DNA from 3 places in the Mesorhizobium sp. genome. Region 1 is predicted to be linked to each of the others. Evidence: predicted binding sites of a transcription regulator. Region 1 holds the regulator's gene; each other region holds the start of a gene.
What was found. The regulator PhoB, encoded in region 1, activates phosphate uptake and scavenging genes when phosphate is short. The targets are predictions, from matches to a motif close to TGTCATNNANCTGTCAT.
Positions count from the first base shown of each region.

Region 2: ppk2 (polyphosphate kinase 2) is a predicted target of PhoB. The motif match lies at 1,856-1,872, and genes of this name have one in related genera.
Region 3: ACO07C_RS08420 (LTA synthase family protein) is a predicted target of PhoB. The motif match lies at 2,037-2,053, and genes of this name have one in related genera.

Region 1 covers NZ_OZ245860.1:4,286,120-4,289,375, forward strand. Annotated here, with positions in the region: gene pstB (phosphate ABC transporter ATP-binding protein PstB) at 1-445, shown strand, start outside; gene phoU (phosphate signaling complex protein PhoU) at 471-1,178, shown strand; gene phoB (phosphate regulon transcriptional regulator PhoB) at 1,195-1,884, shown strand; gene ACO07C_RS20465 (ROK family protein) at 1,897-3,141, opposite strand.
Region 2 covers NZ_OZ245860.1:1,442,713-1,445,968, reverse strand. Annotated here, with positions in the region: gene ACO07C_RS07185 (glycosyl transferase family 90) at 1-640, shown strand, start outside; gene ACO07C_RS07180 (aldo/keto reductase) at 669-1,712, opposite strand; gene ppk2 (polyphosphate kinase 2) at 1,965-2,885, shown strand; gene ACO07C_RS07170 (glyoxalase superfamily protein) at 2,947-3,256, opposite strand, start outside.
Region 3 covers NZ_OZ245860.1:1,708,527-1,711,782, reverse strand. Annotated here, with positions in the region: gene ACO07C_RS08425 (pilus assembly protein TadG-related protein) at 1-27, shown strand, start outside; gene ACO07C_RS08420 (LTA synthase family protein) at 68-1,984, opposite strand; gene fabD (ACP S-malonyltransferase) at 2,263-3,204, shown strand.

The DNA of each region.
Region 1 (3,256 bases):
CATCGCTTTCGGCGTCAGGCTCTATGAGAAGATCAGCAAGGCCGAGATGGATGGCCGCGTCGAACAGGCGTTGAAGCGTGCCGCTCTTTGGAACGAGGTCAAGGACAAGCTGAACGCCAGCGGCCTCAGCCTCTCCGGCGGCCAGCAACAGCGGCTCTGCATCGCCCGCACCGTGGCGGTGAAGCCGGAAGTCATCCTGCTCGACGAGCCGGCTTCGGCGCTCGACCCATTGTCGACGGCCAAGATCGAGGAGCTGATCGACGAATTGCAAGCCGACTACACGATCGTCATCGTCACCCACAACATGCAGCAGGCGGCGCGCGTATCGAAGCAGACGGCCTTCATGTATCTGGGCGAACTGGTCGAGTTCGACCGCACCGAGAAGATCTTCACGTCGCCCCGCGAGAAGCGCACGCAGGACTACATTACCGGCCGCTTCGGCTGAGCTCAGGCATACGAGGGACAGAATCATGAGCGAACACACAGTCGCTGCTTTCGACGAGGATCTCGGACAGATCAGCAGGCTCATCAGCGACATGGGCGATCTCGCCGGTTCGATGGTCGGCGGCGCGACCAAGGCATTGCTGAATTCCGACAACGCACTGGCCCAGCGCGTCGTGTCCGATGACGCCATCATGGACGCGCGCCAGCGCGAGCTCGACGACCGCGCCATCACCCTGATCGCCAAGCGCCAGCCGATGGCCGACGACCTGCGCCATGTCGTCGGCTCGATCCGCATGGCCGGCGATCTCGAACGCATCGGCGACCTTGCCAAGAACATCGCCAAGCGCGTCGGCACCGTCGGCCTCAGCGTCACCCCGCGCGACCTGTCGCATTCGATCGACGGCATGGCGCAACTGGTGCTGATCCAGGTGCAGGGCGTCATCGAGGAGTATGCGGCGCGTGATGCCGCCGCGCTGGCAAAGCTGCGGGCCGACGACGAACGCATCGACGTCAAATACACTTCGGTGTTCCGCGAACTCCTGACCTATATGATGGAAGACCCGCGCAACATCACCGCGTGCACGCATCTTCTGTTCTGCGCCAAGAATCTCGAACGCATCGGCGACCACGTGACCAACATCGCCGAGAATGCGTATTATGTCCTGACCGGCACGCAACTGCCCGCCAATCGCCCGAAGCAGGACGAGACGGCGATGTCCGCACCGGCTGCATGACAGGGGTGACCAAGCGATGATCGCGCCACGCATCATGGTGGTGGAGGATGAGGAGCCGCTGGGGGTGCTGCTCCGTTACAATCTCGAATCCGAAGGCTACCAAGTCGAGGTGGTGACGCGCGGCGACGAAGCCGAGATTCGCCTGCAGGAGAACGTACCCGACCTCCTCGTACTCGACTGGATGGTGCCGGCGGTGTCGGGCATCGAACTCTGCCGCAGGTTGCGGATGCGCTCGGAAACCGAACGGCTGCCGATCATCATGCTGACCGCGCGGGGCGAAGAGAGCGACCGCGTGCGCGGCCTTTCCACCGGCGCCGACGATTATCTGGTCAAGCCGTTCTCGACGCCCGAATTCATGGCCCGCGTGAAGGCCCTGCTGCGCCGTGCCAAGCCGGAAGTCCTGTCCAGCGTGCTCAAGGTCGGCGACATCGTTCTCGATCGTGAATCGCACCGGGTCTATCGCAAGAAGAGCGAAATCAGGCTCGGTCCGACCGAATTCCGCCTGCTCGAATTCATGATGCGCCACCCCGGCCGGGTGTTCTCGCGCAGCCAACTGCTCGACAATGTCTGGGGCGAGACGATCTATATCGACGAGCGCACGGTGGACGTGCATGTCGGGCGCCTGCGCAAGGCAGTCAACAATGGCCGCATGCCCGATGTCATCCGCACGATACGCGGAGCCGGCTACGCGATCCGGGAAGACTGATGACTACCGTACCTACGCGACGTTCTTGCCGATAGCGCCGGACTTCGCCTGCGCGCCCGGCGCGAAAATCTCCTGGTCGACGAAGGTCAGCGCGCGCATGGCGCAGCCTTCGCGGATCAAAGGCAGTTCGTTCGGTTCGGTATCGAAGGAGATCGATTTCGAGTGCTGGCCGCCGGCGGTCTGTGCGATCGCCTCGCGCAATGCCGGCTCGATCAGGTCGAAGGCGGCGGCGCTGACGCCGACCATGGCGACCGGGGCCGGGTCGATGAGTGCGAACAGGCTGCCGAGGCCAAAGCCGAGCGCTTCGCCGGCCTTGCGATAGGCCGCGCGCTCCGGGCCGTCCTTTTCGCGCGCCACGGCCGCCAGAGTCCGCATGTCCGCGTCGCTGACGTCTATCGGCTCGGCGTCCTCGCCCATCTGTCTTGCATTGCGCCAGATGGCGTAATTGCCGGCATAGGCCTCGACACAGCCGCGCCGTCCGCAGCGACAGAGCGCGCCGTAAGGCCGGTGGATCATGTGGCCGAACTCTCCGCCCGAAGAATGCGTGCCGGTAAACAACTCGCCCTTCAGCACCAGGCCCATGCCGATGCCGTGCGACAGCAGGATGGCGATGAAATCGTCACGGTAACGCTCCGGATCGCGCCAGCGCAACGCAATCGCCATCATGTTGCAGTCGTTCTCCATGGTGGCGGCAATGCCGAATTCGCGCTCCAGTATGTCGGCGAAGGCGATGTTGGTCTCTGGCGTGATCGGCGACCATAGCATGGCGCGGGCATGGGAATCGGTGATGCCCTGGATCGCCAGCGCGATACGGGCGACGCTGCGGACGTCGAGGTCGGGGTCCTCGAGCCGGCGCCGGACGATGGCAACGCATTCGCCGATCAGCTCGTCACGCGGCATGGTCAGCGTGTCCAGCCGGCGTTGCTCCTCGGCTATCACCTGTCCGGCATAGTCGATGACGGCGACCGAGAGAAAATTGAGCGACAGCACAACGGTCATGACCGCCGCCGCTTCCGGATTGAGGCCAAGACCGACCTGAGGCCGGCCCCGCTTCAGCGATCCGGCCTCGCTCGGCTTGGTTTCCGCCAGTATGCCTTCGCCGATCAGATCGGATGAAATCGTCGATATGGTCGAATGGCTAAGTCCGGTGGTCGCCGCGATCTCGGTGCGCGAGGGCTGTCCGGTCCGGCGTACGGCCGCAATCACCATCGCCCGGTTGCGCCGGCGTAGATCGTCGTGACGGATTCCGACCGACATGCTCTTTCACATCCTCCCTGCCGCAGCAGCCTTTTCGTGATGTCGAAGGCCATCAGCGACGCCTGAGGCGCATCGCGCCGCAGGTTGTTTTAAACCAAATTCTGGCAGAAGCCCG
Region 2 (3,256 bases), 2.8 Mb from region 1:
GGTCGTGAAGGACCGGCCGATCAAAGCTGACAACGGCAACGCCGTGATCATGAAGCTCGACAAATTTCGTCACTTCCATATGCCCGCGGACCGCCTTCCTTTTGTGGACAAGCGCGCTGCGGTGGTCTGGCGCGGCGATCTAAACAATCCCATACGGACCCGGTTTCTGGAAGCTGTTCGTGATCTGCCTTTTTGCGATGCCGGTTCGCCCAAGAGGACAGCGGCGGAAAAATACCGCAAGCCCTATCTGAGCATCGCGCAGCAAAAGCAGTACCGCTACATCGTTTCGCTCGAAGGCAACGATGTGGCGACCAATCTGAAATGGATCATGAGCTCGAATTCGCTTTGCCTGATGCCGCCTCCGACATACGAAACATGGTTCGCCGAAAGCAGGCTCGAGGCGAACGTCCACTACGCGTCGCTCGAACGGGATTTCTCCGACCTTCCCGAAAAGGTGCAGTACTTCGAACGGCATCCCGAGGAGGCGCAACGCATCATTTCCGCGGCAAACGCCTATTGCCGGACATTCGCCAACGAGCGGGCCGAGCAGGCGATTTCCCTGCTCGTCCTGTACAAATACTTCGTGCTCAGCGGCCAGATCGAGCCTGACCCCAACGTCTGGCGCTATATTTCAGGCTGACGTCCGGTCGCCTCGCAAAGAATCATTGTCAGACATCGCTGCGGTCAAGGACGAGATCGGCCGGGCCGAACCTGTCCTTGGCGGTCAATTGCTGGTGCCAATACGGATAGAGAACCGGCGGTCTGCTGACCGCGTCGAGTCGGCTGCGTTCTTCGTCGGAAAGCACCAGGCCTGCCGCGGCGATGTTGTCCTTGAACTGCGCCTCGGTTCTCCCACCGATCACCAGGGAACTGACAGCGGGCCGGCCCAGCAACCAAGCAAGCGCCACCTGGGCACCGGAGACGCCGCGTGCCTTGCCGATCTCGATCAGGACATCCACGATCCGCCACAGCCGGTCCTCGTCGCGGATCGGTGGCTCCGACCAGCCGCTGAGCTGGCGTGCGGTGGGACTGTCGCGATTGTATTTGCCTGACAGCAATCCGCCGGCCAACGGGCTCCACACCAATACGCCAAGCCCTTGGTCGACGGAGATCGGCAAAAGCTCATATTCGGCTTCGCGCGCTTCCAGCGTGTAGTGGATCTGCTGCGTGACGAAGCGCGGCTGGTTGTTGTGGTCGCTGATGCCCAGCGCCTTCATCACCTGCCAGCCGGAATAGTTGGAGCAGCCGATGTAGCGGATCTTGCCCTGGGCGACCAACGTGTCGAGCGCGGCCATCGTTTCCTCGACCGGTGTCGTGCCATCCCATTCGTGCAGGAAATAGATGTCTATGACGTCAGTCTTGAGACGCTTAAGGCTGCGCTCGCACTCGCGGACCAGATGGTAGCGCGACAGGCCTTCGTCATTCGGGCCTTTGCCGACCCGCATCCGCGCCTTGGAGGCGATCAGCACGTCGCCCTTGCGGTTGCCGCCGAGAGCTTCGCCGATGATCTCCTCCGACAGTCCGTTCGAATAGACATTGGCGGTATCGATGAGGTTGATGCCGGAATCGATGCAGAGATCGATCATACGCCGTGCCTCGTCGAGATCGGTCTTGCCGACCGCGGCGAACGCGCCGGCGCCGCCGAATGTCATCGTGCCCATGGTCAATGTCGAAACCTTCAGCCCGGAACGGCCGAGTGTGCGGTATTCCATTGCAGATCCTCGCGATTGCGTTGAGACAAGAGCCCGAACGGGCTTGGCCGATTTGTAGGACAATTCCTCCCGTTTGTCGCCTTGCGCAGGTAAAATCAGCGTGGCATGGCGCCGATATGGGCCATGGCCCGCAAAATCGCGGATGAAATAAAACCGTCACCGCCTGCATATATTCAAGTCGGCCGAGGGCGTAGCATCAGTGGCCGGCAGGCCGAGCTTGCCTAGGACGGAAGTTTACGCGGAGCAGCGCAGATGAACGATTCCCAACCAAAGTCCGGCGCAAGGGATTGGCTTGAGGCGGAACTCGCCGACACGCTTGACGAAGATTACGAGCTCGAAATGTCGGAGCCGGCCTTATCCCTCGAGATCGCCAAGATCTACAAGAATGCCCATCCGCCATCGATCGATCGCCTGCAGTATTTCCGTGACCTGATCTCGCTGCAGTCGGAACTGATCAAGCTGCAGTCCTGGGTCGCCTACCACAAAAAGAAGTTGGTGGTGATCTTCGAGGGCCGTGATTCCGCCGGCAAGGGCGGGGTCATCAAGCGCATCACCCAGCGCCTCAATCCACGCATCTGCCGTGTCGTCGCACTGCCGGCACCGAGCGAGCGCGAGAAGTCGCAATGGTATTTCCAGCGTTATGTGCCGCATCTGCCGGCGGGCGGCGAGATCGTGCTGTTCGATCGCTCCTGGTACAATCGTTCGGGCGTGGAGCGGGTGATGGGCTTTGCCGGACCTGACCAGGTCGAGGAATTTTTCCACGACGTGCCGGACTTCGAGCGCATGCTCGTCCGCTCCGGCATCACGCTCGTCAAATACTGGTTCTCGATCACCGACGAGGAACAGCAGATGCGCTTCCTGATGCGCATCCACGATCCGATGAAGCAATGGAAGCTCTCTCCCATGGACCTGCAGTCGCGCGTGCGCTGGGAACAGTACACCAAGGCCAAGGAAGAAACCTTCGCCCGCACCAACATTCCCGAAGCGCCCTGGTTCATCGTCGAAGGCAATGACAAGAAGCGCGCCAGGCTGAACTGCATCGACCACCTTCTGAAGCAAATGCCGTATGAAGAGGTACCGCACGAGGAGATCACGCTGCCGGAGCGTGTGTTCAATCCCGAATATGAGCGCCAGGTGCTGCCACGCGAGCTTTATGTGCCGGAGAAGTACTGACGCACCCATCGATCGATGCGGCAGCAAAGGATGGCGGCCGTCGAGACAGCCGCCATCGCCCTCATTCGCCGGTGAGTTCCATGAAACGGATGTGGTTGTTGAACGGGTCGATGACCTCGACAGTGAGCCGCCCGTCTTCGTTCTCCACGCCGGGCTTCATGTAGCGGTAGTTCTTGCCCGACAATTCCGCGTGAAACGCGCGAATGCCCTTCATGTACACGACCATGTTGCCGCCAGGCGTCGCGTCACCGGCATGTTCCGAAAGGTGCAGCACAAGGCTGCCACGCGAGACCTGCGTGTAGAGCGGAAAGTGGTCGCCATAGCGATGTTCCCAGTCCACGTCGAAACCAAGGAAGCCGAGGTAGAATTCG
Region 3 (3,256 bases), 2.6 Mb from region 1:
TTCTCCAAGCTGCAATTGACCAACTGATTTGGGCGACCGTCCGTGAAAACAGAATTCGTCACCTTGGTCAGCTGGTATGGGCAACGAGCTTGTCCACCGTCTCGGGGAAGAAGTCAGGCGCGGCGTGGCGCTTGCCGAACATCATATCGTATTGCAGCAACCGAAAATCGCGGATGGCTGGGTCCACGTCCTTCTGCCGTGCCCAGTCCTGCGTTGCCTCTCCCGCGGGGGTCAGCAGCAGGTTGCGGTCGACGACGCTGAAACGCTCTCGCATCTGCCCCAGGAAGCCGGTGTAGTAGGGATGGCTTATGCCTGCCGTCTTCATGACGTGGTAGGGCAGGAAGGCAGGGCTGACCGCGCCCAGATCCTTGGCCGCCCCGGTGCGGTTGGACCAGACGACCAGGGGAGTCTGGTGGTGCTGCAAGGCGGCGTCAACCGAGGCCTCCCTGCGTGGCGCGACGTTGTTGGTCATGAAGCCGGTTTCCACATAGACCGGGCCGAGCGGAGGCAGATGGTCTCCAAAAAAAGCGATGACCGTCGGCCGCTCGCGTTGCCTTGCCCACTCGATCAACCGTTGCAGGCCACGGTCGGCATCGGCTGCGCCTTCGGCATAGGACAATAGCGAGTCGCGTGCCCACTGGCTGGTTGGCGCCTGGACCGTATGGGTCGGATTGACATAGCGGTTGGGCTCATAAGGCCCATGGTTTTGCAGGCTGACGGCAAAGAAGAAGAACGGCTCGTCGGTATCGTCAGCCTCGCGGATGATCTCGTCGGTCATGGCGGCATCGGAGGCCAGCGGGCCGCGTCTTTCCATCGGCGGCAGGTTTTCCTCCGACTTGAAGTCTTCGAAGCCGAAATCGGCATAGACGGGCGTCCGGTTCCAGAACCAACTGGTGCCCGGATGGATGGCCCGCGTTTCGTAGCCCTCGCTTTTCAGGAATGTCGCCATCGACGGAACCGGCGCGCGAACATATTGCTGATAGGGGATGCTTCCGGCCGGCAGGAAAGCATTGGAGAAGCCTGTCAGCGCCTCGAACTCGACATTGGCGGTCATGCCGCCGAATTCGGGCGAGAACACATGACCCGATCCCAGCGATCGTACGGTGGGAATAGGGTCGGGCGTGATCGTGACGCCAGGCAGAATGGCCGGATCCCAAAAGGATTCGCTCATGACTATGATGATATCGGGCTTTTCGTCTGGCACCGAGGCCGTTACATCGGGCCTTCGGATCGCAGCGATCGCCTTGTCGGAATAGCCTGCCGGTGCAGTGACATGGGCCATCGGCACGTTGAGCGCGAAAGCGAGCGCGAACCCGTTGGACGCGTAATTTTCCTTCTGGTCCCACATCATCGGAATGATCTGCAGACGGTCGCGCGTCCACGAGAAGGTTGCGTAGTCCATGATCGAGACGAAGAATGCGAGCAGCGGCACCGCCAGTGTCAGGCGCGCAAGACGGCCCTTGTGGCTCAACGCCGGAACGCGGCGGCGCCACTGGCGCCATGCGAAAACAAGCAATGCCAGGCCGGCGACAATGCCGAGGGCCATCGCCATCGCCGCCATCGGGCGATCGCGCACGAGCAACGGCAACAGCGCGACGATCTGACGGGCATAGAGGAAGTCGGTCGGATAAAGCGGATCGCCGAGATAGAGCGATTTCTGATGCCCGACAAAAGCCAGCGAAAGCGTGAGCGGCGCAATGATCATCAGGCTCTGATGCGTGCGGCCGAGCACGGCATCGAGGCCGATCATGATCAGGGCGAACACAACGATCGTGGTCCAGCCTGGCTTGAAAGGCTGGAAGAAGAAGGAAACGGTGCCGGCAAGATCGCCGCGCACGATCAGTTCGATCGCGAAGACCAGGATGGCCGAGGCTAGCAGGCTGGTCAGGCCGTAACGAATGATCGGCCAGGCTCTGCCCGGCAGATATCCGGTCGACGGATCGCCTTCCAGAAATTGCGGCGCGTTTTTGACTGCGCCTCTCAAACCTTTTGCCAATCTATAATTCCCCGGGCCTGCAATAAATGCGTCACTGAATTGTCATTGAATTGTCACGCAAAACTAGCGCCTGTGGCGAAAATGAGAAGAGCCAGCAAACGAATCGTGAGTGGTTTTCATCACGAGTGATCGTCAAAAAACATTTGGAACGGGCCCTTGGCCGGTATTTCCGTGCCAATGTCCGCGAACAAGCAGCCAGGCCGTGGGCTTGACTTGGCCGCCCGCCTTGCGTCACAGGCAGGCAAAATCAGTTGCTGGAGCACGATATGGCAATCGCATTCACGTTTCCGGGGCAAGGTAGCCAGGCGGTCGGTATGGGCAGGGATCTGGCCGATGCCTTCCCGGAAGCGCGGCGTATCTTCGAGGAAGTCGACGACGCGCTCGGCGAAAATCTGTCGAAGCTTATCTGGGAAGGACCCGAGGAGACGCTGACGCTGACCGCTAACGCGCAGCCGGCGCTGATGGCTGTGTCGCTGGCCGCGATCCGGGCGCTCGAAGCGCGCGGCTTTTCATTGAAGGACAAGATCGCCTATGTCGCCGGGCATTCGCTTGGTGAATATTCGGCATTGGCCGCTGCCGGGTTCGTTTCGGTTGGCGACGCCGCCAGGCTTTTGCGCATACGCGGCAATGCCATGCAGGCCGCAGTACCGGCCGGCGAGGGGGCGATGGCGGCAATCATCGGGCTGGAGCAGGCCGATGTCGAGGCAGCTTGCGCCGAGGCCGCCACGGGTTCCGTCTGCCAGATCGCCAACGATAATGGCGGCGGCCAGCTGGTGATCTCCGGCGCCAGGGCGGCGGTCGAACTGGCCGCGAAGCTTTGCACCGATAAGGGCGCCAAGCGGGCGTTGATGCTGCAGGTCTCGGCGCCTTTCCATTCGGCGTTGATGGCGCCGGCCGCGGATGTGATGCGCGAAGCGCTGGCCGGCGTGACGACACATGCGCCGGCCGTTCCCGTGGTCTCCAACGTGTCTGTGTCGCCAACAAGCGATCCCGACGAAATCGCTCGCCGATTGGTCCTGCAGGTAACCGGCAGGGTGCGCTGGCGCGAAACCGTGGAATGGTTTGGCCAGAACGGCGTGACGACGCTCTATGAAATCGGCGCCGGGAAGGTCCTGTCTGGCCTTGCGCGGCGTATCAACCGCGACATCGCCACCTGTGCCGTCGGCACATCCGCTGACGTTGATGCGGCATTGGCATTGCTTGCATAATCAGGCTCGATTTTGATCTCACCCGTGCAAAGGGTGTTCTCTTGAAAGGGAA